One region of the Nonomuraea sp. NPDC051191 genome, then DNA from elsewhere that is predicted to be linked to it. Evidence: riboswitches for the same ligand, from Rfam matches in the RefSeq annotation. Region 1 holds a riboswitch; each other region holds the start of a gene.

Region 1 (9,927 bases):
ACAAGCTCAACGCGGCGTACGCGTCCGGCGGGCCGAAGCTGCTGGTGCGCACGGTCGAGACCGTCACCGGCGTGCACGTCGACAACTACATGGAGATCGGCTTCGCCGGGTTCGTGGGCATCGTGGACGCCGTCGGCGGCGTCGAGATCAACGTCCGGGCCGACGTCGACGACCCCAAGGCCGGGCTCAAGCTGAAGAAGGGCAAGCAGGTGCTCAACGGCTCCCAGGCCCTCGGCTACGTGCGCACCCGCAAGGGCGGCGCGCTGCCGGACTTCGAGCGCACCAAGCGGCAGCGGCAGTTCCTCGGCGCGGTGGTGAAGAAGGCCGCCAGCCCCGGTGTGCTGATCAACCCGTTCACGTCGATCCCGCTGGCCATGAGCGCCACGGACGCCGTCGAGGTGGACTCGAGCACGGGCGCGTTCGACATGCTCTCGCTGGGGCTGGCCATGGGCGACAGCCCGGTCACGACCGTGGTGCCGTTCGGCGGGAACGAGATCGTCGCGGGCGGCGGCGCGGCGGTCAAGTGGGACCGGCTCAAGGCGCTGGCCCTCTTCGACGCCCTGAAGGCCGACAAGCCGGTGCCGAAGGAGATCGTGGACGCGGGCTGACCCGTCCCCTGAGGCGCGCTCCCGGCGCGCCTCACAGGACTGCGGATCAGCTCGTGGCGGCGACGGTCGCGGCGGTGGTGGTGGTGAGGATGACGGCCGCCGTGATGGCGCTGATCGTCTTGGCGACCGCCTGGCCGGCCCACTCGCCCTCGGCGATCTCCTTGACGCGCCCGCGGTCGGCGCCGGGAAACGCCTTGAGGTCGAGCTTCGCCGCGTACATGATCGCGATCAGGGTGGCCGTGCGCTGGTCGGGCTCGGCGCCGGTGAGGACGGCCGTCACGCGTTCGCGCACGTCGGCCTCCACCTGAGGGTCGGACTCCGGCCAGCGGGTGGTCGGGAAGATCCCCAGGACCTTCCTGCGCTCCTCGGCCAGCACGCCCGACTCGGCGAGCCTGGTGAGCAGCCGCCAGCGCAGCTTGCCCGACTGCAACCGCTGCACCCACCACGCGGGCTTCCTGGCCTTGCCGTCCTCGGCCATGCGTGCGAGGGCGGCGTCGAGCTCCTCGTCGCCCAGCGGGGCCGGGTCCTTGACCGTCACCTTGTCGTCGGCCAGTTCCACGCGGCCCGCGGCGGCCAGCTCGGCGAGGATCGCGCCGCCGAGCGCGGGGTCGAGCTGGATGCCCCCGATGAGCTGCCTGCCTTCCTCCTCGCTGTAGGCGAGCAGGAGGAGTTCTTCGGCGATCGTCACGGTCATGCCTCGACACTAACCTCCCAGCATGAGCATTTCGGAAAAACTTCACGCGATCGGACGTCCGCTGCTCCAGGCGCAGCTCGACCATCCCACGGTGGCCGGGATCGGGCGTGGCGACCTGCCGGAGCCGGTCTTCCGGTCCTGGCTGGAGCAGGACTACCTGTACCTGCTCGACTACGTGCGGGTGTTCTCCAGGCTGGCCTGGCAGGCGCCGGACGGGCATCTGGGGGACCTGGTGGATCTGGCGCACGCGACGTACCACGACGAGTTGCGCCTGCATCGGTCGTTGTCGGCGGAGTTCGGGGCCGACCTGGACAACGCGGTGAAGGGGCCGGCGTGTGTGGCGTACACGGCGTTCCTGTTGGAGGCGGCGGGGTCTTATGGGGAGGGGCTGGCCGCGCTTTATCCGTGCATGTGGGGATATTCGAGTCTTGGGAAGATCCTTGCGGAGAACCCGCCCGCCGAGCCGCGTTACCGGGCCTGGGTGGACACGTACGCCGATCCCGGTTTCGCGGCGCTGACCGTACGGATCGGGCAGATGATCGACGAGGCCGACCCCGATCCTGTACGGGCGGAGGCGCTGTTCACCGAGGGCATGGCCCACGAACTCGCCTTCTGGGACGTGCCGTAGTCGCGTGACGGCCCGGCGCGCGCCATACCCTGGTGGCATGCCGGAACTTCCCGAAGTGGAGTCGCTCACCCACTTCCTGCGCGAGCGGGCGGTCGGCCGTTCGATCGCGGGCGTGGACGTCGTCGCCTTCCAGGCGCTCAAGACGTTCGACCCGCCGGTCACCGCGCTCGGCGGGCTCACCGTCACGGGCGTGTCGAGGCACGGCAAGTTCCTCGACCTCGACTGCGACGGCCTGCACCTGATCATCCACCTGGCCCGCGCCGGCTGGCTGCGCTGGCGTGACGACCTGTCCGGCGCGCGGCCGGTGCGGCCGGGCAAGGGGCCGCTGGCCGTACGCGTACGGCTGGCGCCCGACGACGACGGCCTGGCCCCCGGGTTCGAGCTGACCGAGGCCGGCACGCAGAAGCGGCTGGCCGTCTACGTCACCGACAAGCCGGAGGACGTCCCGGGCGTCGCCGCCCTGGGCCCCGACCCGCTCGACGACGCCTTCACCGTCGAGGCGCTCAAGCGCATCGTGGGCGGCAACCGTGCCCAGATCAAGGGCCTGCTGCGCGACCAGAAGGTGATCGCCGGCATCGGCAACGCCTACTCCGACGAGGTGCTGCACGCCGCCAGGATGTCGCCGTTCAAGATCGCGGCGACGCTGACCGACGCGCAGATCGCCGACCTGCACGAGGCCATCGTGACGACGTTGCACGACGCCGTGGAGCGGGCGCACGGGCTGGCGGCCAAGGACCTCAAGGCGGAGAAGAAGTCCGGGCTGCGCGTGCACAACCGGGCGGGCCAGCCGTGCGACGTGTGCGGCGACACGATCCGCGAGGTGTCGTTCGCCGACTCCTCGCTCCAGTACTGCCCGACCTGCCAGACGGGCGGCAGGCCGCTGGCCGACCGGCGGATGTCGCGCCTGCTCAAGTAGGGTCCGGGGCGCGGGATGATGGAAGCATGACCGTTCCAGAGATCGAGGCCACCGCCGTTCCCGACGACGCCTACCTGCTCGACGTCCGCGAACAGGACGAATGGCTGGCCGGCCACGCCCCCGAGGCCGTGCACATCCCCATGTCGCAGATCCAGGGCCGCGTCGAGGAGGTGCCCGCCGACCGCACCGTCTACGTAGTGTGCCGGGTGGGCGGCCGGTCGATGCAGGTCACGGCGTGGCTCAACCAGCTCGGGCGCGACGCCGTCAACGTGGGCGGCGGCATGCAGTCGTGGGAGTTCGCCCGCCGTCCGATGGTCAGCGAGACCGGACAGCAGCCGTTCGTGGCCTGAATGCCCCACTGTGGCGGTTCTGCCGCCATTGAGGCATGATGAGGGCGCCAACTGCATAGTCGCGGGAGCTCGGGGTGCCGGGCTGAGAGGGCAGTAACACAGCCGCTGCCGACCGCCTGAACCTGTCCGGGTAATGCCGGCGTAGGGAGTGTGCGATGACGCATGTCGTCGACGAAGTACCGCTGACCCTTGACGGCGCGCCCCCCAAGACCCTCGGCGTCCTCGACCAGGGCGCGCTCTGGGCCAACCTCGGCGTCAGCCTCCTCGGTTTCTCCGGGGCGCTCATCCTGATCGACCCGCTGGGCGGCGCGCCGCTCAGCCTCGTGGCCGCGCTCACGGCCGCCGTGGTCGGCAGCCTCATCGGCACCGCCATGGTGGGCCTGTCGGCCATTCCCGGCACGCAGACCGGGCGGCCGGCGATGGTGCTGCTGCGCGGGCTGTTCGGGGCGAAGATGTCGTACGTCCCGTCCGTGCTGAACATCGTGCAGATGCTCGGCTGGGGGGCCTTCGAGCTCTGGGTGATCGCCAAGGCCGCGAACGCCATCTTCGGGGACGTCCCGTACCAAATGTGGGTCGTGGTGGCGGGCGTGCTGACCACCGCGCTGGCCGTCTGGCCGCTCGGGTCGATCAGGCTGCTGCGCCGGTACGTGACCGTCGGCGTGATCGTGTCGCTGATCTGGTTCACCGTGTCGTTCCTGGGCGAGGCGCCGACGTACACGGGCGGGTCGTGGACGGCCTTCGCCCCGGCCGTCGACTACGTGATCGCCCTATCGGTGTCGTGGGTGCCGATGGCCGCCGACTTCGCCAGGCACTCGCGCTCCAGCCGGGCCGCCTTCACCGGCGTCGTCGGCGGCTACACCGTCGCCCAGGTGGCCTGCCTGGCCCTCGGCGTGTACGCGGTGGCCATCGCGGGCGCCCAGGCGGTCCAGGCCGACGGCATGGTCGTGTTCCAGCCGTTCGTCGTGGCGCCGCTGGGCGCGCTGTTCTTCGGCATCCTGGTGCTGCGCGAGACCGACCAGTCCTTCGCCAACGTCTACTCCACCACCGTCTCGCTCCAGAACCTCATGCCGAAGGTCGACCGGCGGGTCGTCTCCACCGCGATCGGCGTGCTCACCACCGCGATCGCCCTGGTCGTGGACGTCACCTCCTACGGCGCGTTCCTCGGCGTGATCGGCGCGGTGTTCGTGCCGATGTTCGCGGTGCTGGCCGTCGACTACTTCGTGCTCGGCGGCGCCGCCCGCTGGAACACCGCCGAGGACGCGCCTTCGCGCTGGCTGATGCTGCTGCCGTGGGCGCTCGGCTTCGCCGCCTACTGGTTCACCACCTCGACGCCCACCGTCGCCGGCTGGGACGACTTCTGGGCGGCCGCCCGCGACGCGGTCGGCTTCACACGGGAGACGTGGATGAACGGCGCGCTCGGCGGCGCGCTCGTCGCCGCCCTGGTGACCCTGCTGATCGGTGGGCTGACCGGTGGGCTGACCGGTGGGCTGACCGGTGGGCTCACCAGGGGCCTGCGCCGGTCAGCGGGCCGTTGAGACGCGGCGCTCGACGTTGAGCAGGTGCTGCTTGGCGGCCACGCCTCCGGCGTAGTCGCCGAGCTCGCCGTCCTCACGGACCACCCGATGGGAGGGCACGATCACGCAGACGGGGTTGGCGCCGACCGCGTTGCCGACCGCGCGCAGCGCGCGCGGCCGTCCGATGCTCGCGCCGATCTCCTCGTACGTCGTGGTCGTGCCGTAGGGGACGGCCATGGTCTTCTGCAGCACGCTACGGGCGAACGGCGTGGCCAGCGCGAGGTCGACCGGCGTGGCGAACGTGCGCAGCCGCCCGGAGAAGTACGCGTCGAGCTCCCGGCGCACCGGGTCGAGACGGCGGGCGTCGGGCCCGATGAACGTGCCGACCTCCTTGGCCACCCGCTCGTACACGACGTTCTCGGACTCGAAACTGCAGGCCGCGATGCCTTTCCCGGTGACCGCCAGGACCAGCCTGCCCACGGCGCCGTCGTAGGTGCCGAACGCGATGTGCGGCGGGCCCTCGCCCTTGTAGGTGTTGGAGGTCACTCTCAGCAGGGCATCGAGGTCGCTGCTCGACATGCCTCTCACCCGTTTCAGCCACCGGAATCTTCGTGAGCGCAGCGTATCGGACGGATCGCCCGTCAGACCCACCACGCCACGTGCACTATGGAGGTGTGGGGGACACATGGGTCGGCAGTGACGAGGAGATCGCTCGCGCTGTGCTCGCCGGTTCCCCCAACGCCGTGGTGGCGCTCGACCGCGACCAGAGCGTGCTGGTCTGGAACGCGGCGGCCGAGCAGCTGTTCGGCTGGACGGCCGCCGAGATGCTGGGGCGCCGGGCGCCGATCGTCCCCGACGAGCTGACCGCCGAGCACAACGCGGTGCTGGAGCGCGTACGGACCGGGGGGCAGGTGTCGTTGCGCACCAAGCGCGTCCACAAGGACGGCGGCGCGCTCGACCTGCGGGTGGACATCAACGCCCTGCGCCTGGGCAACTCCGTGGTCGGCTACGTCTGCGTCCACCATCCCGCCCGGGCCGACGAGGTGGCCGGGTTGCGCATGGAACGCCGGGCCAGGCTGGTGCGCCGGCTCACCGACGTGGTCGGCGACATCAACTCCGAGCTGGAGCTGCCGGCCGTGCTCGACCGGATCTCGGCCAGCCTGACCGAGCTGACGGGCGCGGACGCGGGCGGCTTCGTGCTGATCGAGGGGGAGCGGCTGCGGCTGGTCAGCACGTACCGGCTGCCGGAGACGCTCAGGGGCACCACCACCGGCCTGCGGACGAGCCTGGTGGACAAGCTCTTACGCACGGGCAAGACCGTGATGCTGGAGTCCCACGGGCTCGACGACCTGGTGTGGGCCAGGCTCAACGGGCTGCACACGATCGCGCTCGGCCTGGCCGCGGTCGGCGGACGCCCCTACGGCGCCCTCTACGCGCTGTTCGCCGGGACCGCCCCCGGGCACCTGGAGCTGGAGCTCCTCGAACTGCTGGCCGGGCACGCCGGCATCGCGGTCGGCAACGCGGTGGCCTACCAGGAGGCGGTACGGCAGCGGGCGCACGAGCGGGCCGTGTTCGACGCCAGCGCCGACGGCATCGCCGTGCTGGACGACGCCGGCCGGGTCGTGCGCTGGAACCCCGCCGCGGCCGAGCTGACCGCCTTCCCGGCCGACGTCGTGATCGGCGGGCCGCCGCCGTTCCCGCTGCCCAGCCCCGGGGAGAAGCTGACGTTCCAGATGGAGAACGGCCGGTGGCTGGACGTGGTGAGCGCGAAGATCGAGGAGACCGGCGAGATCGTCATCGACTTCCGCGACGTCACCCAGGCCAAGGAGCTGGAGGAGGCCAAGGACCTCTTCCTGGCCACGACCAGCCACGAGCTGCGTACGCCGATCACGATCGTGCGGGGGTTCGCCAGCACGCTCGACGCGCGCTGGGACAAGATGAGCGACTCCGAACGGCGCTCGGCCGTGCACACGATCGCCGAGCGGGCCGGATCGCTGGGTCAGCTCATGGACCATCTCCTGCTGGGGGCCAGGGCGGGCGCGGACGAGCTGGCGGTGCGGATCGAGGCGTTCGACCTCGCCGCCCGCATCCACGCGGCCACGCTCGGCCTTCCCGTGTTGTCCGACCGCCACCGCGTCGAGGTCCGCATCCCGGACGGATTGCCCCCGGTGCTGGGCGACGCCCTGGCAACCGACATCGTTTTGGGGCAATTGCTGGAGAACGCGTTTAAATATTCCCCAATGGGTGGATTGATCTGTGTTGAAGCTTGGTCCGAGAGCGACGACGTGGTCGTAGTGGTGGATGACGAGGGGGTCGGAATCTCACCGCCTGACCGCGAACGGATCTTTGAGCGCTTCGTCCAGGTGGACAGCGGGGACCGGAGGCGCTTTGGTGGAGTGGGGCTCGGGCTCTATATCGTGCGCAGTCTGGCCAGGGCGCAGGGGGGAGAAGTGAGTGCTCAACCGAGGTCCGGAGGGGGTACGAGGATGCGGTTGGTGCTGAGGCGCGCTTCCACTATCCGATCCGACACACCGATGCGGTAACGAGGTGGTCACAGTTGAGCTGATCTATCGTCCAATGTGTACAAGCTGTGATCGAGATGCGGTTTCTGCGATTGGCTAACGGGGCATTTCGGTCGTACCGGGGAGTGTTCCCGCGGGGGGCACAGGGAACGGGGAGGTGGGTGTGTCAAGCGTGGTGCTGCTGCCGTACGCGCCGTCCAGCGTCGCCGTCGCCCGCCAGCGTCTGAGCACTGACCTGCAGGATTGTGGGGTCTACACCGCCGCGATCGACGATGCCGTGCTGGTGGTGAGCGAGTTGCTGAGCAACGCGCTGCGGCACGCGCATCCGCTGCCTTCAGGCATGGTGAGGGTCGCCTGGATGCGTAGCGACGATCACATCGAGGTGGCGGTGAGCGACGGGGGTGCGGCGACAGAGCCGCGGGCGGGCCGCCCGACCCTGTCTTCGCTCGGGGGCCGGGGGCTGGGAATCGTCGAATACGTGGCTGAGAGCTGGGGGGTTCGTCACGACGGGGACACGACGACCGTGTGGGCCATCCTGCCCGCACCCAACGGCGCGTCGGTGAACGGGCAGGTCGCGGCCCTGAAGGAGGCCGGTTAGGCGGCCCTGGCCGCGAGCACGGCCCGTTCGGTGACGGCCCATGCCGTGGAGACCAGGAGGTACAGGCCGCCCGCCAGGGGGAGCACGAGCGCGGCCAGCGCCGAGCCGTACGGAAGCAGCGGCATGACCTTCCGCAGCAGCTCCGGCTGGTCCTCCGAGACCTTGATCGAGCGTGCCGACAGCCATGCCAGCAGCACGAGCCCCGCGATCACGACGACGAAGACCGAAACCGGCCAACTGATCAGACCGAAATTGGCCACCACGCCGGCGATCTGCTGCCCCAGCGGAGCTCCGAACAGCGTGTGCCCGGCCAGCGCGGTCGGATGCGTGGCCACCCTGAACATCAGCCACATGAACGGCAATTGCGCCAGCATCGGCAAGATCCCCGCGAACGGTGACGTGCCTTCCCGGGCGTACAGCGCGGTCAGCTCCTTGGACAACCGCTCGGGATCGCGTCCGTGACGCTTCTGCAGCTCCCGCAGCTCCGGCGCGAGCCGCTGCTTGACCCGGTTGGTGCGCGCCTGGCGCACGTTGAGCGGCAGCAGGACCAGGCGTACGGCGAGGGTGAACAGCACGATGGCGAGCGCGGCGTGACCCCCGGACACGCCGATGACGAACGTGACAAGTGAATCGATCATGAGCCCTTCAGACATGACGACGGATCAGGGCTCACGTGTGATGAGCCCCGCTTGACCGGAAGCGGGGCTCGGCTAAGGCGCTCGTGGACGCGGGCGTCCGGCCGCGTCGGGATCGCGCAGCCGCTGGAAGGCCGTGCGGCGCGCGTAGGTCAGCGGGAAGCCGGAGTGCTCACCGCCGAGTGCGGGCAGCAACGTGGCTGCCCACGTGGCCAGCAGGAGGATCGCCATCATGGTGATCCCCACCAGCCACGGATCGAACAGGAACGACGTCACTGTGACGAACGGGACTTACCGACGATGGTGACCGCGATGAAGACGATCAGTGCGACCACACCGACGATCAGGACGAGCTTGAACAGACCTGCCAGCAGGGGCAGAACGAAGGTGAACAGCACGAAGAGACCGAGGATGGCCCCTAAAACGAGCATGACGACTCTACTCATGAGGCCACCGTACGTCCTCCGAGGATGATCCGCGAGGCTTACGAACCTGTGACGTACATGTCCCCTACGTGGGGCTCAGCCGTACGGTGAGACGGTGAACACCCGCATCCTGGTGGTCGACGACGATCCGACCGTGTCCGAGGTCGTGGCGCGCTATCTGGAGCGCGACGGGCACGAGGTCGAGTGCGTGGGCGACGGCGCCGAGGCGTTGCGCAGGGCGCTGGCCGATCCGCCCGACCTCATGGTGCTCGACCTGATGCTGCCCAGGATCGACGGCCTCCAGGTGTGCAGGAAGCTCAGGGAGCGGTGGCCGGTCCCGGTGATCATGCTGACCGCGCTCGGCGAGGAGATCGACCGGGTGGTCGGCCTGGAGACCGGGGCCGACGACTACGTGACGAAGCCGTTCAGCCCGCGGGAGCTGGCGTTGCGCGTCCAGTCGGTGCTGCGCCGGGCGCGGGGGGCGTCCGTCACGGCCGGGACCGGCGTGCTGCGCGACGGCGATCTCGTCGTCGACGTCGGGGCCCACGAGGTGCTGCTGGGCGGCCATCGGGTGCTGCTGACGGCCAGGGAGTTCGACCTGCTGGCCTACCTCATGCGCAACCCGCGGCAGGCGTTCAGCCGGTCGGCGCTGCTCGACCAGGTGTGGGGCTGGTCGTTCGGCGACTCCTCGACCGTGACCGTGCACGTGCGGCGGTTACGGGAGAAGATCGAGGCGGACCCGACGCAGCCGCGGCGGATCGTCACGGTCTGGGGCGTCGGATACCGGTACGAGCCACTGGAGATCGCGCGGTGACACCCGCCGAGCCGTGTCTGCTGGAGACGTGCCCGGAGGTCGTGGTGTCCGTGAGCGAGCTGCCCATGGTGGTGGCCGTCTCGGCGGTGCTGGGGCTGCTGGTCGCGGCCGCCGGCGTGTGGGCGATGGGACGGCTGCGGACCAGGTCGATCGGGGTGATGCTGGCCGTCGTCGTGGTGGTCGCCGTGGCGGCGACGCTGGCGGGCGTGGTCGCGATCACCAT
Region 2 (9,927 bases), on a different contig from region 1:
TCGGGCGTGGACAGGTAATTAGCTAATTGCCATACTGGCTCGGTGGATGTGGATCTGGTCAAGGCGCTGGCCAGCGACAAACGGCTGCTCATCCTTGAGTGGCTGCGCGACCCCGAGCGGCACTTCCGCCCACAGCGCGACGGCGACCTCGTACGGGACGGCGTCTGTTCGCTGTTCATCGCCGAGAAGCTGGGCGTGAGTCAGCCCACCTGCGGCGAGCACCTCAAGGTGCTGGCCAAGGCGGGGCTGATCCGGGGCACGAAGATCAGGCAATGGGTCTTCTACCAGCGCGACGAGGACCGGATCACCAAGGTCAAGGAGATGTTGAGCAGTGACTGGTGACTCGGCCGACGCCTACGAACGTCTGATCGCCGATCTCGATGCCGGCGGGGCGCGCTACCGGGTGATCGACCATCCGGCGGAGGGCCGTACCGAGCTGGTGAGCGCCCTGCGGGGGCACGGTGTGGAGCAGGCGGCCAAGTGCCTGATCGTGATGGTCAAGGTCGGCAAGAAGGTGACCCGGCACGTGCTGGCCGTCATGCCGGGGGATGCGCGGCTGGATCTGCAGGCGGTCAAGGGGTTGCTGGAGGGCACGTACGTGACCTTCGCCGACAAGGACAGGGCGGAGGAGCTGGCGGGGAGCGTCAGCGGGACGGTGTTGCCGTTCAGCTTCGACCCTCGTCTTGAGCTGGTGGTCGATCCTTCGCTGCTGGAGCTGCCGGAGATCTACTTCAACGCCGCGCGGCTCGACCGGTCGCTGGTGCTGGCCACCGACGACTACGTCCGGCTGGCCGCGCCGCGCGTGGCCACCATCGTGGCGGCGCCGGTGCCGGCCGCCAACTGAGCCCCTGCGGGGTACCGCCCGCCGACAAAGACCGCGTGTGGGTACCGGCAACCAACCGGGCCTCAAGCGCGGGCGCAGGTGGCGGTCGGTGGGGTGTTGGTGGTGGTCCAGGAGGAGAGGAAGCCGAAGGTGGTCGTGGCGCCGGGGGGCGAGGGCGCCGTTCCAGGTCTCGTTCTTGACCTGCACGGACGAGCCCGTCTGCGTGAGCCGCCCACCCCACAGCCGGCTGACCGCCTGACCGTCGGCGAACGTCCAGCCGACGTCCCAGCCGGTCACCGGGGAGGCGCCGGTGTTCGTGACGGTCACCTCGCCCTGGAAACCGCCCTGCCACTGGCCGGTGATCCGGTAGGCCGCCGCGCAGTCACCGCTCCCCGAGGTGGGGGTGGGGGAGGAAGGCCCGGAGAGGGCGGCGGTCAGGGCCGGGTACCAGGCGTCGGACATCTTCTGGTCGCCGGAGGCGTTCGGGTGCACGCCGTCGTAGGTGTCGGTGCCCGTGCTGAAGCCCGTCCACTGGTCCACCACCGTGACGGGGGACTGGGCGGTGGTGGTGGCGGCGGCCCAGGCGGGGACGGCGTTGTCGAAGGCCACGACGCGTTGCGCGCAGTCGGCGCAGGTGGCCGGGTTCATCGGGATGATCTTGGCGACGAGGATCTTCATGTCGGGGTTGCTCGCCCGCATCTGGTTCACCAGGGTGGTGAACGCGCCCAGGATCGTCGCGGGGGCGATGTTGCTCCACACGTCGTTGGTGCCGAGGTGCATGACGACGATGTCGGGCCTGGTGGCCGAGAGCCAGCCGGGCAGCAGGCCCTGGTTCGCGATGTTGGTGGCCAGGTAGTCGCCGTGACCCTCGTTGTCACCGTCGTGGGCGACGTGGTGAGGACGAGCACCGCGCCGGCCAGTGCCGGCATCGCCGTCAGTAAGGCGCTGATCCTGCGCATGTCCACTCCCATCGCGTGGCCTGCGCAGATGGTAGGAGCGGGCGGGGGAGACGGGGAAGGCGGCCGTCCGAACGGAAGGCGGCGACCTGCGGGAACATCCCCTACACCGATGTGACTTTCACGATCGCGAGCGGGCAGGGCCCGTGGTGCAGCATGCCCTGGCTGACCGAGCCGATGAGCATGCCCTTCAGCGTGCCGTGCCCCCGGCTGCCGACGACCAGCAGGTCGGCCCCGGACGCCGCCTCGCGCAGCACCTCGACGGGATGGCCGTGCACGACGTCCTCGATCACCTCCACGCCGGGATGGCACTGCCGGGGTATGGCGAGGAACGTCCGCAGGGCCTCGCGGGTCTCGCGTTCGGCCTCAGGATCGGCGGGGTCGAAGCCCGAAGCGCGCGGCCAGGCCCAGGCCTCCACCGCGCGCAGGCGGGCGCCGCGCAGCTCGGCCTCGGCGAAGGCGAACTTCAGCGCGCGCAGGCTCCCCTCGGAGCGGTCCACACCGACCACCAGTTCCCCGCGCGGAACGGCGGGCGGGTCGCGGACCAGGACGACGTCCGTGTGGGCGTGCGCGGCCACCCCGTGGGCGACCGAGCCGAGCAGCAGCCCACGGACGCCGCCCAGGCCACGACTGCCGACGACGAGCAGTTCGGCCTGCTCGGCGGTCTTGATGAGCGCGGCGCGGGGATCGCCGGGCACGAGTTCCGTGGTCACCTCGGCGCCCTGCTCGCGGGCGTGCCGCTCGGCGGCCGCGAGCACTTCCTTGGCGCCGTCGCGCATCCACTTGCCCACCTCCGCGTACCGGCCGGAGATCGGGCGGCAGACCCAGTCGGGCACCACGTGGGCCACGGTCAGCGACACCCCGCGCAGCACTGCCTCCTTGGCGGCCCAGTCGACGGACAGCAGTCCGGTCGGCGAGCCGTCGACACCTGCGACGATCATGGTCAGGCCACGTAACATTCCACTTCGGCGCGGCGGTACGCCAAGCCCTGTCTGGTGGACTCGTCGATGCACGCGCGCTCGGTCCTGCTGAGGAGTAGTTCGCCGCAGACCGTCACGCCGGAGTACGTCCGGCAGTCGAGTGAACGGTTGCGCCGGCCGATGCGGTAGTTCTCCTGGACCGCCTGCCTGCACTTGGCGCGCAGGGCCTGCGTGTCGGCGTAGCGGCACTGGGCGGTCAGGATCCGGTACTGCTGCTTGCTCACTTCCTGCTGCTCGATGCCGTCCCCAGAGGCGGCAGCCGGTCCGATCGTGGTCAGAGCCACGATCGCGGCCACAGCGGCGATCTTCATCATAGTTCCCCTGAGGGGGTCCGTACCGCCAGGGGCGATCGTCAAACCTTAGGCTGATCGCCATGCTGACGCTCCGGTACGACGAGCCCGCCCCCGACTGGGAAGGACACGTCCTTCCGATCGGCAACGGAGCGCTCGGCGCGTGCGTGTTCGGGACCCTCGGGACGGAACGCGTCCAGCTCAACGAGAAGTCGTTGTGGACCGGCGGTCCGGGCAGCGCGGAGCCCGGCGCGTCGGGGAACTGGCCCGAGGAGCGGCCCGGCGCGCTGGACGCCGTGCGCCGGATGATCGACGAGCGGGGTTCGGTCGCGCCGGAGGAAGTGGCCGGAATCCTCGGAAACCCGTCCTACAGCACGGTGGGGCACATCCCCGGGTTCGGGGCGTACCAGAATTTCGGTGAGCTGCTGCTCGACGTGACCGGTGGTTTCTCGGGCGGCTACCGGCGCACGCTCGACCTGGAGACGGCGGTGGCCGCCGTGACGTACGAGGACGCCGACGGCGTGGTGCTCACCAGGGAATATTTCGCCTCGTACCCGGCGAAGGTCATCGTCGGACGGCTGACGGCGGCACGCCCGGGGCGGGTGGGGTTCACGTTACGGTTCGGCACAGCGCACCCAGGCGGGGAGGAAGTGACCGCCGAGGCGGGACGGCTGCGCGTCCGGGGCGTGCTGGCCGACAACGGCCTGGTGTACGAGGGCCAGGTCCAGGTGCTGACCGAGGGCGGCACCCGTACGGACGAGGGCGACCGCGTCGTCGTGACCGGCGCCGACAGCGCGGTGTTCGTGTTCTCGGCGGGCACCGACCACGCGCCCGTCCATCCCGGTTACCGGGGCCCGGACCCGGCGGCGCGGGTCACGGCGGCCGTGGACGCGGCGGCGCGCCGGCCGTACGGGGAGCTGCGGGCCGAGCACGAGGCCGACCACCGGGCGCTGTTCGGCCGGGTCCGCCTGGACCTCGGCCAGATCATGCCCGACCTGCCGACCGACCGCCTGCTGGCCGGCTACGAAGGGGCCGCGAGCCCGTCCGACAAGGCGCTGGAGACGCTGTACTTCCAGTACGGCCGGTACCTGCTGATCGCCTCCTCCCGCCCCGGCTCGCTGCCGGCCAACCTCCAGGGGGTGTGGAACGCGTCCAACTCGCCGCCCTGGGAGTCCGACTACCACACCAACATCAACCTCCAGATGAACTACTGGCCCGCCGGGCCGGCGAACCTGGCCGAGACGGCGGTGCCGTACCAGGAGTTCGTGGCGGGGCTGCGCGCGCCCGGACGCGAGACCGCCAGGTCGATCTTCGGCACCGAGGGGTGGGTGGTGCACTCCAACACCAACCCGTTCGGGTTCACAGGGGTGCACGACTGGCCCACGTCGTTCTGGATGCCGGACGCGGCCGGCTGGCTGGTGCGCCAGCTCTACGAGCGTTACCTGTTCGACGGCGACGAGGGTTACCTGCGCGGGCACGCCTACCCGGCGATGCGCGAGGCCGCCGAGTTCTGGCTGGCCAACCTGCGTCCCGACGTGCGCGACGGCAGCCTGGTCGTCTCGCCCGCCTACTCGCCCGAGCACGGCGACTTCACCGCGGGCGCGGCCATGCCGCAGCAGATCGTCCGGGACCTGTTCGCCTGCACGGCCGAGGCCGCGCGGACGCTCGGCGTGGACGCCGAGTTCGCCGGACGGCTGCGCGCGGCGGCCGACCGGCTCGATCCCGGGCTGCGCGTCGGCTCCTGGGGGCAGCTCCAGGAATGGAAGGCCGACCTCGACGACCCCGCCGACCGGCACCGGCACGTCTCCCAGCTCTACGCCCTGCACCCCGGCACGCAGCTCACCGCTCCCGAGCACTTGGCGGCGGCGCGTACGACCCTCGAAGCCCGCGGCGACGGAGGCACGGGCTGGAGCATGGCCTGGAAGGTCAACTTCTGGGCCCGGCTCAAGGACGGCGACCGCGCGCTGAGCATGCTGAGCGGGCAATTGCGGTCCAGCACGCTGCCGAACCTGTGGGACACGCATCCGCCGTTCCAGATCGACGGGAACCTCGGCGCGACCGCAGGGGTGGCCGAGATGCTGCTCCAGAGCCACGCCGGCGTCGTCGAGCTGCTGCCCGCGCTGCCGTCCGCCTGGCGCGCGGGCTCCTTCGACGGGCTGCGCGCCCGCGGCGGCTTCTCGGTGGGGGTGACCTGGACGGACGGCGTGCCGGCCGAGGTCAGGCTGACGTCGGCGCGCGGCGGGACCGCCCGGCTGCGCGGCCCCGGGTTCGCGCTCGACCTGGAGACTAGGGCAGGGGAGAGCTACGCGCTGTCGCCAGCACGCTGAACCAGGTGCGGTGGGTCACGCTCGACTCGTGCCAGGCGACCGCGAACCCGGCCGAGTCCAGCGCCGTGAGCAGGTCGCCGGCGTCGCGATGGACGAACCAGCGCTCGTACTCGGTCCGGTAGGGCACCGGCTCCCACCCCTCGCTGTCGCCCAGGGCGGTGGTCAGCGCGAGCACCCCGCCGGGGCGCAGTGTCGCGTGCCAGGCGCGCAACGTCGACTCGGTCTGCTCGGACGGCACGTGCACGAGGGCCGCGGCCGACCAGATGCCGTCCAGGGACGCGGGCGCCAGCGGCGGGTGCCGCAGATCGCCCAGGACGGTGGGAACGCCTCGCCCGGCGGCGAGAGCGGCCATCCCGATCGACAGGTCCACGCCCACGGTGGACAGGCCGCGTCCGGTGAACCAGGCCGACTCGCGCCCGGGGCCGCACCCCAGGTCGGCGACCGTGGCTCCGGCGGGAAGGGATGAGGCGAACCGTTCGCGGAAGGCCGCGAACGAAGGAAGAGGAGCGGCGAACCGCTCGTCGAACTGGTTCGCGATGACGTCGTAGGTGGCGGTCGTGTGCGCAATGGGATCAGACATCCCCTTGATCCTGCCACGCGCGAGGTTATGATCGCGGTGACCAACGCGGGAGCCCGGTGTGGACCGGGCTGAGAGGACGGCTGCCAGCCGCCGACCGCCAGAACCTGCTCCGGATAATGCCGGCGAAGGGAGTTTGCGCGATGAGCGACGCGCGCTTTTCCAAGATCCACATCGGTGACCTCCAGGTGCCCATGCGCGAGGTCAGGCTGTCGAACGGCACGTCGGTGCGGCTCTACGACACCTCAGGGCCGTCGCGTACCGACCGCTCGGCGTGGGGGTCCCCGGTCACCCAGCTCGGCGCCGCGCGGCGCGGGGTGGTCACCAAGGAGATGGAGTTCGTGGCCGTCCGGGAGGGCATGGCGCCCGAGTTCGTACGGCAGGAGGTCGCGGCCGGCCGGGCGGTCATCCCCGCCAACGTCAACCATCCCGAGTCCGAGCCGATGGCCATCGGCAGGAACTTCCTGGTCAAGATCAACGCCAACATCGGCAACTCGGCCGTCACCTCCTCGATCGAGGAGGAGGTCGAGAAGATGACCTGGGCCACCCGCTGGGGCGCCGACACGGTCATGGACCTGTCCACCGGGCCGAACATCCACGAGACCCGCGAGCAGATCATCCGCAGCTCGCCCGTACCGGTCGGGACCGTGCCGATCTATCAGGCGCTGGAGAAGGTGGGCGGGCGTCCGGAGGCGCTGTCGTGGGAGGTCTACCGCGACACCCTGATCGAGCAGTGCGAGCAGGGCGTCGACTACGTGACGGTGCACGCGGGCGTGCGGCTGGCGCACGTGCCGCTGACCGTCCGCCGCAGGACCGGGATCGTCTCGCGGGGCGGTGCGATCATGGCCGCCTGGTGCCTGGCCCACCACCGCGAGAGCTTCCTGTACGAGCACTTCGACGAGATGTGCGCCCTGCTGGCCCGCTACGACGTGACGTTCTCGCTGGGCGACGGCCTGCGCCCGGGGTCGATCGCGGACGCCAACGACGAGGCCCAGTTCGCCGAGCTGCGCACCCTGGGCGAGCTGACCAAGGTCGCGCACGCGCACGACGTGCAGGTGATGATCGAGGGCCCCGGCCACGTGCCCATGCACAAGATCAAGGAGAACGTCGACCTGCAGCGCGAGCTCTGCGACGACGTGCCGTTCTACACCCTCGGCCCGCTCGTCACCGACATCGCACCCGGCTACGACCACATCACCTCGGGCATCGGCGCCGCCATGATCGCCTGGTACGGCACCGCCATGCTCTGCTACGTCACCCCCAAGGAGCACCTGGGCCTGCCGAACCGGGACGACGTCAAGACCGGCGTGATCACGTACAAGATCGCGGCGCACGCGGCGGACCTGGCCAAGGGCCACCCGCAGGCCCAGGCGTGGGACGACGCGCTCTCGGACGCCCGGTTCGAGTTCCGCTGGGAGGACCAGTTCGACCTGTCGCTCGACCCGGACACCGCCCGCGCCTTCCACGACGAGACCCTGCCCGCCGCGCCCGCCAAGACCGCGCACTTCTGCTCGATGTGCGGCCCGAAGTTCTGCTCGATGAAGCTCAGCCACGAGGTACGGGCGGGCATGGCCGACAAGGCGGCCGAGTTCACCCGGAAGGGCGGCACGATCTACCTGTAGCCCGCCGCGGTCAGCCGGGCAGCGTCTCGCCGCCGATCGGGGCCAGCACCTCACCCGTGTAGTACGAGGACAGCCGGTCGGCGGCGAAGAACACGTACGAAGGGGCGATCTCGTCGGGGTCGGCGGCCCGCTTCATGGGCACCTGCGCGCCGAACGTCTCCACCTTCTCCTCCGGCATCGTGGCCGGGATCAGCGGCGTCCAGACCGGGCCGGGGGCGACGGCGTTGATCCTGATGCCGCGTTCGACCAGGTTCTGGGCCATGGAGTAGGTGAAGGCGTTGATCGCGCCCTTCGTCGCGGCGTAGTCGATGAGATTCCTGTTGCCGCGCAGGCCGTTGATCGAGGAGGTGTTCACGATCGCGCAGCCCTCCCGCAGGTGCGGCAGCGCGGCCTTGGTGACGCGGTAGTAGCTGTGGATGTTGACCGCGAACGTGTGCTCCCACTGCTCGTCCGGGAGCTCCTCCAGGGAGTCCACCGGCGCCTGGTAGGCCACGTTGTTGACCAGCACGTCGAGGCCGCCGAGCTCGGCGACGGCCTGCTCCACGACCGCCACGCAGTGGTCGCGGTCGGCCAGGTCGCCGGGCAGCAGCACGCAGCGCCGCCCCTCCCGCTCGACCAGGCCGCGGGTGTGGTTGGCGTCGTCGTGCTCGTCGAGGTAGGCGATGGCGACGTCCGCGCCCTCCTTGGCGAACGCGACCGCCACCGCCCGGCCGATGCCCGAGTCACCACCGGTGATCAGCGTCCTCTTGCCCGCCAGCAGGTTCCTGCCCTCGTAGCCGCGCATCTCGTCGCGCGGCTCGGGGGACATGTCCCCCGTACGGCCCGGGTACGGCTGGCTCTGCGGTGGTGGTGTGTCTGACATGTCCGGCGGTCTTCCCCCGGCGGGGTATCGGTAACGTCACGGCTTGCCCAGGTCAGCCCTTTCTGAAGTCCTGAACCTCCTTCCACACCCGTTTGTGCTCGATCAGCCTGGTGTCGAAGACCTTCGTCCCGGCCTCCTTGGCGTACGTGGCCAGTTCGCCGCTCTTGGCGCGCTTGAGGAAGTCGGCCTGCTCCTTGAGCCGGGTGCGGACGGTCTCGACGGCGGTGGACAGCGTGTCGTCGTCCTCCCAGCGGTCCAGGTCGGCGGCGAGCAGGTCGCGCTCGGCCAGCAGCTTGTCCGCGACCGACTTCGCGTTCTTGACCAGTTCCTCCTGCTTGTGGTCGGCGGCCAGCTTCATCGCCGTCCGGTCGAACGTGATGTCCACCCCGCCGTCCTTCTTCTCCGCGTGGCCGCCGCGGTCGCCCTCGTTGACCGTCGCGAACGGCATGAGGTTGCGGAACGACAGGTAGGCCATCGCGGCCGTGGGCGCGTCGGAGGCGTTCAGCACCGCGGCGGCCTCGTCGAACATGCTCGCGAGCTGGCGTCCCTCGATCTGTTCGACGGGCAGCAGCGCGGCCAGTTCCATGATCCGCGACTGGAGGTCCTTGCGCACGGCCTCCTTCAGCGCCCTGACCGCCTGGGGGCCGGTGGTGGCGTCCGAGACGAGGTGGTTGGCGTGCTGTGTCTCGATCGCCCAGGCGGTGGTGTGGCAGCCCATCCCGGCGACGCCCGGCGGGGCGGGCGCGCGCCCGTTGATGACCAGGGACTCCTTCAGCGACGGGTCGAAGTCCACCACCAGGTTCGTGTCGGCGGCCTCCGACGCCCAGGTGGTGCGCTTCGGCTCGACGGTGATCGGCGGCTGGTCGGCCAGCCGCGCCGTGATGCTCTCGATCAGCGGCGGGAGCGCGTCCGGGACCGCCCTCTTGGGGAACAGCTCCGGGTACTCCTTGCGCAGCGCGCCCTCGAACTGCTTGACCATCATCTCCGCTGCCGCCCGGCCGAGCTTGCCGTCCACCGGCTCGGGCAGCCCGGCCGCGGTCACCGCGTGCGGGTAGGCGGCGGCCATCACCCGCAGGTGCCTGTCCAAGAGGTCGGACAGGACGACGACCGCGTACTCCGGCGCGCCGTCGCCGATCTTCTTCAGGTCCGTGGCGACCTGGCCGGCCTCGGCGAGGATGCGGGCGTTCCTGGCCGACGAGATCGCCTCCTTGGCGCTCTCCGCCCGGCGCGCGGTGTGCGGCTGCTGGAGCCGGGTGCGCGCGTCCTCCGCCTTGGCCCTGAGCGCGCCGGCCGCGCGGTGCATGCCCTGGTAGATCCCGGGTGCCTTCTGCACGTCCTCGATCCGGTCGAGGAGGGCCGGGATGCCCTGCAACGCCGTGACCCGGTCCTTGTTGGTGGCGACCGCCGTCAGCGCCTTGTCCAGCTCGGTGTTGATCGACTGGAGCTCGGCGTACTGCTTGGCCACGTCCCCGTAGGACTGCGGGTTGAGC
Region 3 (9,927 bases), on a different contig from region 1:
TCGTCGGCTGGATGTCGTCGGCGCCGGCCGCGCTGGCCGCGATCCCCGGCAAGGGCGCGATCGGTCCCGGTAACGACGCCGACCTGGTCGCCTTCGACCCCGGCGCCGACAACCCGGTGGACGCCGCCCGTCTGCACCACCGTAATCCCGTCACCCCGTACCACGGCCGGGTGCTCAAGGGCGTCGTCCTGACCACCTGGCTGCGCGGCCGTCCCGTGGACACGCAGCCGCACGGCCGCCTCATCTTGGGAGAACAGTAGATGTCCGGCTTCACCACCCTGCCCGACCTGGCCCTGCGCACCCTCGGCGGTTCGGTCGTCGCGGCCAGCGACGAGTCGTTCGCCGAGAAGGAGAGCCTGATCAGGCCGGGCCGTCCCGGGTTCCGCGCCGAGACGTTCGGCAACAAGGGGCAGGTGTACGACGGGTGGGAGACCCGCCGCCGCCGCACGCCCGGCCACGACTGGGCGCTGGTGCGGCTGGGCCTGCCGGGGGTGATCCGCGGCGTGGTGATCGACACGGCCTGGTTCAAGGGCAACTACCCGCCGCACGCGTCGGTCGAGGCCGCCGCCGTGCCCGGCCATCCCTCAGCGGCCGAGCTGGCCGCCGCCGACTGGACGGAGATCGTCCCCAGGACGGGGCTCAAGGGCGACGCCGAGCATCACGTCGAGGTCACCGGCGACGACACCCGGTACACCCACGTACGGCTGAACATGTATCCCGACGGCGGCATCGCCCGCCTGCGCGTGCACGGCGAGGTACGCCCCGACCTGTCGGTCTACGACGGCCTGAGCCTCGACCTGGCCGCGCTGCAGAACGGCGGCCTGGTCACCGCCTGTTCTGATGAGTTCTACTCCGCGCCCAACAATGTCATCGCTCCCGGGCTGGCCCGGCATCAGGCCGAGGGCTGGGAGACCGCGCGCCGCCGGGAGCCGGGCAACGACTGGCTGCTGATCCGCCTGGCCGGGCCGGGCCTGGTGCGCCTGGCCGAGATCGACACCACGAACCTGATCTTCAATGCCCCCGGCCACGTGGCGCTCACCGGGCTGTCCGGCGGACGTGAGATCGGGCTGCTGCCCAAGACCCGGTTGCAGCCCGACCTGCCCCACCGCTTCCGCCTCGACCACTCCGAACCGGTCACCCACGTCCGGGTCGACATCTACCCGGACGGCGGGCTGGCCAGGGTCCGCCTGCACGGCCACCTGGCCTGAGGAGGGCTACTGCCAGAGGTAGACGGTGGCGCCGGGCGGTCGCTCGCTGTTCGGTAACGGCCGCTGGTACTGGACGACGCCGCCGTTGGCCAGCCGGCTGACCCGGACGTGGAAGCCCAGCGACTCCAGCTCCGACTTGGCGTCCTTGACGTTCTTGCCGATGACCGCGGGCACCAGGCGGAAGTCCTGGTCGTCGCGGGCCTCGTTGTCGCCCTTGAACCAGTCCCAGAAGTCGGTCTGGCAGCGCGCCACCGTGATCATGGCGGGCGTGCCCTTGTCGACCTCGGACTTGGCCTTGGGCGCCTGGGCGATGACCGTGCAGGGCTCGGCGTCGTCGTCGACCTCGTTGACCTGCACCTGGAAGCCCTGGCCGCCCAGGTAGGCGGCGGCCTCGTCCTTCGGCATGCCGGTCACGTCGGGCATCACCATGCCGGCGCTCACGAAGATGCCGACCTTCGCGCCCTCCTTGACCTTCTCGCCCGCCTCGGGGGAGCTGCGGATCACCTTGTTCCGCTCGACCTCGGCGCTGGGCAGGCGCTTGACGCTGCCCACGGTGAGCCCGGCCTCGGCGATCTTGACGCGGGCCTCGTCGCTGGTCAGCCCCTTGACGCTGGGGACGATCACCCGCTTGGGGCCGAGCGAGGGCACCAGCGTGATCGTGCCGCCGCTCTCCAGCTCGGTCTTGCCCTCGGGGTCGGTACGCAGCACCAGCCCCTCGGCGGTGTCCTCGTCGTACTCGCCCGCGACCTTGTGGATCTTGAAGCCCTTGCTCGTGGCGGTCCGCTCGGCGACCACCATGTTCTGGCCGACCAGGTCGGGCACCGGCACCATCTTGGTCTGGGAGAAGTACCAGCCGGTCACCGCCACCGCGACCACCATGACCGCGGCGAGGGTGACCAGGAACCAGTTGGGCTTGAACGAGCGCGTGGACGGCGGCGGCGACACCGGCGGCACTGGCGGCGCCATCTCGGCGCGCGGCTGGATCAGCGTGTGGGCGGGCGCGGCCATCGGCATCGACGGGGCGCCCGCGCCGCTCGGACGCGGCGGGATCGACTGGTTGAACACCGCCGTCATGGCCGGCGGGGTGCTCAGCCGGGGCAACATGCGATGGGCCTCGACCGCCTGGACGAGCATCGCCGTGGCGTCGTTGGGGCGGTCGTGCGGCTCGCGGGCCGTGGCGTGCGCGACGAGCGTGTCGATCAGCGGCGGCACCTCGGGCACCAGCGCCGACGGCGGCGGCACCGTGTCGTGAACGTGCCGGTAGGCCACCGACATCGGCGTCTCGCCGTCGTAGGGCTGCTGCCCGGTCACCAGCTCGAACAGCATGATGCCCGCGGCGTAGACGTCGCTGCGCACGTCGGCGCCGCCGGTGGTGACCTGCTCGGGCGACATGTAGCCGATCGTGCCGATCATCACGCCGGTACGGGTCTGGTTGGTCGCCTCGATGGCCCTGGCCAGCCCGAAGTCGACGACCTTGACCCGGCCGTCGTCGGTCATCAGCACGTTCTCGGGCTTCACGTCACGGTGGACCATCCCGGCCTGGTGGGCCGCGCCCAGGGCGGCGAGCACCGGGATCATGATCTCCAGCGCCTCGCGGGCGGGCAGCCTGCCGCGCTCGCGCAGGATGTCGCGGAGCGTGCGGCCCGGCACGTACTCCATCGACAGGTAGACGACGTCGGTGTCGGTGCCCTGGTCGAAGACGTGCACCACGTTGGGGTGGGACAGACTCGCGACCGACTTGGCCTCACCGATGAACCTGCGGACGAAGGCCGGGTCCTCGGCGAGCGAGGAGTGCATGACCTTCAGCGCGACAGTGCGGTCCAGCCGGACGTCGAGCGCCAGGTAGACGGTCGCCATACCGCCCCGGGCGATCCGGCTCTCGATGCGGTAGCGCCCATCGAGGAGCCGCCCGACCAGGGGGTCCGCAGTCGTCTTATCCACCACCCCCCTGAGTTTACGGGCGTTTTGGCACCGGCAGGGCCCGCGCGCCCGAAACCGATGCGGAGACGTTCCCAGGAGAGCGGCCCCGACCGGCGGGAGGACCCGGCGCGAGCCGAGCCCTCCGAGGGATCTGAGGAGGATCCTACGCGGCGAACTTCCGGCGGGCCCCTACGGGGTCGTCGGCGAGGACGCCTCCGCGTAGCGGCGGCGCGGGATCCTGCCCGCCTGCCGCGCCTGGCGCCCCGCCGCCACGGCCGCCCTCATCGCCGAGGCCATGAGCTCGGGCCGCTGCGCGCGGGTCACCGCCGTGGCCAGCAGCACCGCGTCGCAGCCCAGCTCCATGGCCAGGGCGGCGTCGCTGGCCGTGCCGATGCCCGCGTCGAGGATCACCGGCACCGCGGCGGCCTCCACGATGAGCTCGATGTTGTGCGGGTTCCTGATGCCGAGGCCCGACCCGATCGGCGCGCCCAGGGGCATCACGGCCGCGCAGCCGGCCTGCTCCAGCCGTCGCGCCAGCGCCGGGTCGTCGCCGATGTACGGCAGCACCACGAACCCGTCGGCCACCAGCCGCTCGGCCGCGTCGAACGTCTCGATCGGGTCGGGCAGCAGCGTGCGCTCGTCGGAGATGACCTCTAGCTTGACCCAGTTCGTCCCCAGGGCCTCGCGGGCCAGCCGGGCCGTCAGGACGGCCTCGCCCGCGGTGAAGCAGCCCGCGGTGTTGGGCAGCACCTTGATGTCGCGGCGGCGCAGCACGTCGAGGACCGAGCCGCGGGCGCCGGGGTCGAGCCGCCGCATGGCCACCGTGGTCAGCTCGGTGCCCGAGGCGGCCAGCGCCTGGTCGAGCACCTCCAGGGAGGGCGCGCCGCCGGTGCCCATGATGAGCCGGGAGGAGAACTTCTCCCCGGCGATGATCAGCTCATCCACCCTGCACCGCCGTCAGCACCTCGACGCGGTCGCGGTCGCCGAGCGCCGTCGTCTCCCACGAGCTGCGCGTCACCACCTCGTCGTTCACGGCCACCGCGACCCCGGTGGTGGCGGTGGTCAGCGTCCGTACGGCCTGGGCCACGGTGGTGCCGTCGGCCACCTCGTGCGCGGCGCCGTTGATCGTCACAATCATGAAATATCCCGAAATCTCGCGGGCGAGCACAGCGCGGCCAGCTCGCCCTCCTCACCCGTCAGAATCCCCACACCCGGCAACGACCCCGCCCCGCGTGACGCCACCCCTGAGGACGCGGCCGCCCCTGAAGACGCCGCCCCTGAAGACGCCGCCCCTGAGGACGCGGGCCCCCCTGGAGACGCTGTCCCTCGGGACGCTGCCGCCCCTGAAGACGTTGGCCCCTTGGGGGCTGCCCCTGATGGCGGCGTCACCGTGGTGGGGGTCGCAGGGGACGGTGTCGCCCCGGCAGGTGTCGTGAGGGTTGCTGTGACCAGGGCCGCCGTGAGGGGGGCCAGCAGGACCCCGCCCCGGTGGTGGCCGGTCGCCAGCACCAGCCCGGGAGCCTCGCCCGGCCCGATGATCGGCAGGTTGTCGGGGGTGCCCGGCCGCAGCCCGGCGACCACGTCGGCGACCTCCAGCTCGGTGACGCCCGGCACCAGCTCCCTGGCGTCCCGCAGCAGCTCGTAGAGCCCGCCGGCGGTCACCCGGGTGTCGAACCCCAGCTCCTCCTGCGTGGCCCCGAGCACCAGCTCGCCGTCGCCCCTGGGGACGAGGTAGACGGGGGCGCCGTGCACCATCCCGCGTACGCACCGCCCGAGCAGCGGCTGCGGCGAGCGCAACCGCATGATCTGTCCCTTGATCGGCCGTACCGGCACGCCGGCCAGCTCTCCGCTCCACGCCCCGGCGGCCAGCACCACGCAATCGGCCGCGATCTCCCGCACGGCGGCGCCAGGCTGACCCGGGTCGGGTTCGAGGCGCACACCGATCACGGCACCCGCCGCGGCCCCGGTCATCGCCCCGATCCCAGCGCCGGTCCCAGCACCGATCCCAGCGTCGGTCCCAGCGTCGGTCCCAGTGCCGGTCCCAGTGCCGGTCGTGGTGTCGCCGTCGCGCAGCAGCCCGGTCACCCGCGCCCGCACCAGGGGCACGCCCAGCCGGTCGAGCGCGGCCAGCAGCGCCGCCGTGACGCGGCGCGGGTCGACCCAGGCGTCACCGGGGGCCAGCAGCCCGCCGCGCACCGACGGGGCCAGCATGGGCTCCAGGCGGCGGCACTCGCGCCCGGTCAGCCGCTCCACCCGGAGCCCCAGCTTGTCCATGAACGCCGCCAGGTCGTCGAGCGCCGCGAGGTCGTCGGCCCCGAAGGCGACGTCGAGCGTGCCGTCGGCGCGCAGGTCGAGCCCCCGGCGCGCGGCCTCCATCGACCCCGCCTCCCCGGCCACCCGCCCGAACCCGCCGCCGAACCCCGAGCCGGTCTCACTGCCGAACCCCGCGCCGAAGCCCGAGCCGGTCCCACCGGCGAGCCCTGTGGCGAAGCCCGCGGCGGACCCGTCGTCCAGCCCCGCGTCGGCGGCCAGCTCGGCCGCGAAGGACGGCCACCGGCTCAGCGACGCGGCCCCCAGCCGCAGCAGCGGCTCCTCGGTGTAGGCGACCTCGCTGACGGGGGCGAGCATCCCGGCCGCCGCGTAGGAGGCCCCGCGGCCCGGGGCCGGGTCGACCACCGTGACGGGCGACCCCGCACGGGCCAGCCGCCAGGCGATCGACAACCCGACGACCCCGCCGCCCACGATCACATTCATCCGCGCTCCCTTCGCCGGCATGATCCGGATCAGGTGTCTTGCGGTCGAAGGCCCGTTCAAGCCTTCCTCTCAGCCCGGTGACGGCCGGACTCCCGCGCGTCTTGCCCTCCCAGCCTACGGCCTCGGTGCGACGCGCCGGCACCGCCCCCGTTATGGTCATGAACGTGAACCATGTCGTAGTGGTGGGAGCGGGCCTGGCCGGGCTGCGGAGCGCCGAGGCGCTGCGCGGGCGCGGCTTCACCGGACGGATCACGCTGATCGGCCAGGAGCGCCATCGGCCCTACGACCGCCCGCCTCTGTCCAAGGCCGTCCTGTCGGGCGCCGCCGACTCCAGCTTCCTAGAGGCCGACCTCGACGCGCTGGAGATCGACTTCTGGCCCGGCGTCACCGCCAAGGCCCTTCGCCGGGGCGTCCTGGAGACGACCGAGGGCGAGCTCGGCCATGACGGCCTGGTGATCGCCACCGGCGCCGAGCCGATCACCGTGCCCGGCGACGGCCCCCAGCACGTCCTGCGCACCCTCGACGACGCCCACGAGCTGCGCGCCGGGCTGGTGGCCGGGGCGCACGTCGCGATCATCGGCGCGGGCTGGATCGGCGCCGAGGTCGCCACCGCCGCCCGCAAGGCCGGTTGCACGGTGACCGTGATCGAGGCCGGCCCCACCCCGCTGGCCAACGCCGTGGGCCCGGAGATCGGCGCCCGCACCCTGCACTGGTACGACGGCATCGACCTGCGCCTGAACACCATGGTCGACGAGGTGGACGAGGGCGGCGTACGGCTGGTGGGCGGCGAGTTCGTCCAGGCCCACGTGGTCGTCACCGGCATCGGCGTGCGGCCCGCCATCGAATGGCTGGCCGGTTCCGACATCGACCTGCACAACGGCGTCGTCACCGACGAGCACCTGCGCACGTCCATGCCGGGTGTGGTCGCGGCCGGCGACTGCGCCGCCTGGTGGTCGCGCCGCTACGGCACCCGGCTCCGCGTCGAGCACTGGGACACCGCGCTCGGCTCGCCCGAGGTCGCCGCCGCGACCCTGCTGGGCGAGGAGGCCGTCTACGATCCGGCGCCCTACTTCTGGTCCGAGCAGTTCGGTCACATGGTCCAGTACATCGGCCACCATCCCTCCGGCGACCGCCTGGTCTACCGGGGCGAGCCCGAGGGCAAGTGGTCGGCCGTCTGGCTGACCTCGGGCGACACCCTCGCCGCGGTGCTCGCCGTCGACCGGCCCCGGGACTACGTGCAGGGCCGTAGGATCATCGAAGGCGGTCACCGCCTCGACACAGAACGCCTGGTAGATCCAGAGGTCCCCCTACGGGATTGTGTTGTTTGAGCAAGGACGGCATGTGGTAGTTGTGGTTTCGTGACGCTTTCTGTTGCACAGATCGACCGGGAGACCGACCAGCTCGTCGACGAGTGGCTCACTCTCCCCGAAGTGGCCTCACGCCTCGACCTTTCGATCGGGCGGGCCAAGCAACTCCTCAAGGACCACAAGCTGCTCGGCGTACGCCGCGGCGGCGGCGGGCCGCAGGTGCCCGCGGTGTTCCTCGACGGGAAGGACGTGATGAAGGGCCTGCCCGGCACACTGACCGTGTTGCTCGACGCCGGCTACGACGACGTGGAGTCGCTGCGCTGGCTCTTCACCCCAGACGAGTCCCTGCCGGGGTCGCCCATCGAGGCGATCAAGGCCGGCCGTCACACGGAGGTCAAGCGGCGTGCCCAGGCCCTCGGTTTCTGAGGCCCGCCTCTATCTCTGCACCGACGGCCGCCGCGACCGCGGCGACCTGGCAGAGTTCCTCGATTCGGTGCTGGCCGGCGGCGTGGACATCATCCAGCTGCGGGAGAAGGGCCTGGAGGCACGCGAAGAACTCGCGCTCCTGGAAGTCTTCCGCGACGCCTGCGACCGGCACGGCAAGCTGCTGGCCGTCAACGACCGGGCGGACATCGCCTACGCCGCCCGGCCCGACGTGCTCCACCTGGGGCAGGACGACCTTCCCGTGACGGTCGCGCGAGAGATACTCGGCGACGACATCGTCATCGGCCGGTCCACCCACTCCATCGCCGAGGCGTCCGCCGCGGCCGTGGAGGAGGGCGTCGACTACTTCTGCTGCGGCCCGATCTGGCCCACGCCGACCAAGCCGGGCCGCCACGCGCCCGGCCCGGCGCTGCTGCGGCACGCCGCGTCGCTGGGGTCGGCCTCGGACCCGGAATCGCCGCGGCCGTGGTTCGGGATCGGCGGCATCGACCTCGCCAACCTCGACGAGGTCATGTCGTACGGCGTGAGCCGCGTGGTGGTCGTACGCGCGATCACCGACGCGGAGGACCCGGGGGCGGCGGCGGCCGAGTTCGCCAAGCGCCTGAGCCCCTGAACCGACCGGGCGCCCGTCCTCGACGGGCGCCCCAGGCCAGGTGCCCGGCCAGAGTGCCGGGGTCAGGTCTTGCGGGACGTCGCGGCGATGGCCAGCTCGGTCAGCGCCGTGCGCGCCTCGGCGGTGACGGGCGCCTCGTCGAGCGCGGTCAGGGCGTCGGCGAGATAGCCGGCGATCAGGTCTTCGCACTCCCGCAGCGCGCCGGTGTCCGTGATGATCTCGCGCAGGGCGGTCACCCCGTCCTCGTCGAGCGCGGGGTCGCCGAGCAGCCTGCGCACCGTCGCGGCCGACTCCGGCGTGGCCGCGGCCAGGGTACGGGCCACCAGCATCGTGCGCTTGCCCTCCCGCAGGTCGTCGCCGGCCGGCTTGCCGGTCTGGGCCGGGTCGCCGAACACGCCGAGGATGTCGTCCCTGAGCTGGAAGGCGATGCCGACGCGGCGGCCGTAGCCGGTGCACAGCTCGTCCATCCACGGCTCCAGGGCGGCGGCGGCGAGCACCAGGCCGAGCCGGAGCGGCTGCTCCACCGAGTACTTGCCGCTCTTGAACAGCGCCACCCGCAGCGCCGACTCGAAGGTGTTCTCGCCGTGGGCCTGCTCCAGCAGGTCGAGGTACTGGCCGCACATCAGCTCGGTGCGCATGTGGTCGTGGACGGGCTGGGCGGCGGCCAGCGACGCCGGCGGCAGGCCGCTGGTGCGCCACATCTCGCCCGACCACACCAGCAGCAGATTGCCCAGCAGGATCGCGGCGCCCTCGCCGAACTGGTCGGCCGAGCCGTGCCAGCCCTCCTTCTCGTGCAGGGTCTGGAAGCGGCGGTGGGCGGCCGGCATGCCCCTGCGCAGGTCGCTCTTGTCCATCACGTCGTCGTGCACGAGCGCGCTGGCCTGCAACAGCTCCAGCGACGCGGCGGCGGTGAAGATCTCCGGCACGTCGGTGCCGCCCGCGCCGCGCCAGCCCCAGTAGCAGAACGCGGGACGCAGGCGCTTGCCGCCGGCCAGCAGGTCGCCCGCGGCGGTGCGCAGCGGTTCGAGTTCGGCGTCGCCCGAGGCGGGCAGTTGCCGTTCGACGAACTCCCCCAAGGCGCGCTCCACCTGGGTGCGCAGGGCGTCCATGCTCGCGGCGTCAGTGGTCATGCCTTGAGACTAGTGGGCGCGGACTCGGGTTCGGGTCCCCGGTCTAGGGGCGGTCGACCCGGACACCGGCCTGTACGCTTGGTGCATGGCGCTTGGTCGACCCTCCGTCCTGCCCGATCGTGTCCCCACCGTCCGCGAGCTGCTCGCCACCGGTGGCCGGTCGTTCTCCTTCGAGTTCTTCCCCCCGAAGACCGACGAGGGCGAGCGGCAGCTCTGGAAGGCGATCAGGGAACTGGAGTCGCTGCGGCCCACGTTCGTCTCGGTGACCTACGGCGCCGGCGGCTCGACCCGCGACCGCACGGTCGACATCGTCGAGCGCCTGGCCCACGACACCACGCTCACCCCTGTGGCGCACTTCACGGCGGTCAACCACTCGCTGCGTGAGCTGCGTCACCTGGTCGGCCGCTTCGCCGACGCGGGCGTGCGCAACATCCTGGCCGTGCGCGGCGACCCGCCCGGCGACCCGACCGCCGAGTGGGTGCGCCACCCCGAGGGCGTGCTCTACGCCGAGGAGCTGGTGCGGCTCATCCGGCAGGCGGGTGAGTTCTGCG

The links. Region 1 has a riboswitch for thiamine pyrophosphate ahead of ACIA8R_RS02565 (purine-cytosine permease family protein). Riboswitches for the same ligand answer to the same signal wherever they lie in the genome.
Region 2: it holds a riboswitch for thiamine pyrophosphate, as region 1 does, so the genes downstream of both, thiC (phosphomethylpyrimidine synthase ThiC) here and ACIA8R_RS02565 (purine-cytosine permease family protein) in region 1, are expected to answer to the same signal.
Region 3: it holds a riboswitch for thiamine pyrophosphate, as region 1 does, so the genes downstream of both, ACIA8R_RS16205 (FAD-dependent oxidoreductase) here and ACIA8R_RS02565 (purine-cytosine permease family protein) in region 1, are expected to answer to the same signal.

What each region holds. Positions count from the first base shown of each region.
Region 1 is NZ_JBITEZ010000001.1:542,194-552,120, forward strand. Features, by position in the region: gene ACIA8R_RS02540 (LCP family protein) at 1-608, shown strand, start outside; gene ACIA8R_RS02545 (GPP34 family phosphoprotein) at 655-1,302, opposite strand; gene ACIA8R_RS02550 (TenA family protein) at 1,325-1,930, shown strand; gene ACIA8R_RS02555 (DNA-formamidopyrimidine glycosylase family protein) at 1,968-2,846, shown strand; gene ACIA8R_RS02560 (rhodanese-like domain-containing protein) at 2,873-3,196, shown strand; TPP riboswitch at 3,248-3,361, shown strand; gene ACIA8R_RS02565 (purine-cytosine permease family protein) at 3,352-4,731, shown strand; gene ACIA8R_RS02570 (methylated-DNA--[protein]-cysteine S-methyltransferase) at 4,717-5,289, opposite strand; gene ACIA8R_RS02575 (ATP-binding protein) at 5,385-7,253, shown strand; gene ACIA8R_RS02580 (ATP-binding protein) at 7,405-7,830, shown strand; gene ACIA8R_RS02585 (YidC/Oxa1 family membrane protein insertase) at 7,827-8,468, opposite strand; gene ACIA8R_RS02590 (DUF6412 domain-containing protein) at 8,541-8,741, opposite strand; gene ACIA8R_RS02595 (hypothetical protein) at 8,738-8,911, opposite strand; gene ACIA8R_RS02600 (response regulator transcription factor) at 9,006-9,704, shown strand; gene ACIA8R_RS02605 (HAMP domain-containing sensor histidine kinase) at 9,701-9,927, shown strand, end outside.
Region 2 is NZ_JBITEZ010000007.1:86,763-96,689, forward strand. Features, by position in the region: gene ACIA8R_RS21260 (ArsR/SmtB family transcription factor) at 43-342, shown strand; gene ACIA8R_RS21265 (YbaK/prolyl-tRNA synthetase associated domain-containing protein) at 332-844, shown strand; partial or broken gene ACIA8R_RS21270 (GDSL-type esterase/lipase family protein) at 1,049-1,810, opposite strand; gene ACIA8R_RS21275 (universal stress protein) at 1,884-2,720, opposite strand; gene ACIA8R_RS21280 (hypothetical protein) at 2,723-3,073, opposite strand; gene ACIA8R_RS21285 (glycosyl hydrolase family 95 catalytic domain-containing protein) at 3,133-5,376, shown strand; gene ACIA8R_RS21290 (class I SAM-dependent methyltransferase) at 5,336-5,956, opposite strand; TPP riboswitch at 5,992-6,104, shown strand; gene thiC (phosphomethylpyrimidine synthase ThiC) at 6,097-7,575, shown strand; gene ACIA8R_RS21300 (SDR family oxidoreductase) at 7,586-8,437, opposite strand; gene ACIA8R_RS21305 (hypothetical protein) at 8,490-9,927, opposite strand, start outside.
Region 3 is NZ_JBITEZ010000005.1:274,349-284,275, forward strand. Features, by position in the region: gene allB (allantoinase AllB) at 1-260, shown strand, start outside; gene alc (allantoicase) at 261-1,208, shown strand; gene pknB (Stk1 family PASTA domain-containing Ser/Thr kinase) at 1,215-3,149, opposite strand; gene ACIA8R_RS16190 (thiazole synthase) at 3,318-4,073, opposite strand; gene thiS (sulfur carrier protein ThiS) at 4,066-4,266, opposite strand; partial or broken gene ACIA8R_RS16200 (FAD-dependent oxidoreductase) at 4,524-5,483, opposite strand; partial or broken gene ACIA8R_RS16205 (FAD-dependent oxidoreductase) at 5,649-5,903, opposite strand; TPP riboswitch at 5,872-5,988, opposite strand; gene ACIA8R_RS16210 (FAD-dependent oxidoreductase) at 6,041-7,210, shown strand; gene ACIA8R_RS16215 (Rv2175c family DNA-binding protein) at 7,241-7,615, shown strand; gene thiE (thiamine phosphate synthase) at 7,593-8,246, shown strand; gene ACIA8R_RS16225 (polyprenyl synthetase family protein) at 8,309-9,376, opposite strand; gene metF (methylenetetrahydrofolate reductase [NAD(P)H]) at 9,462-9,927, shown strand, end outside.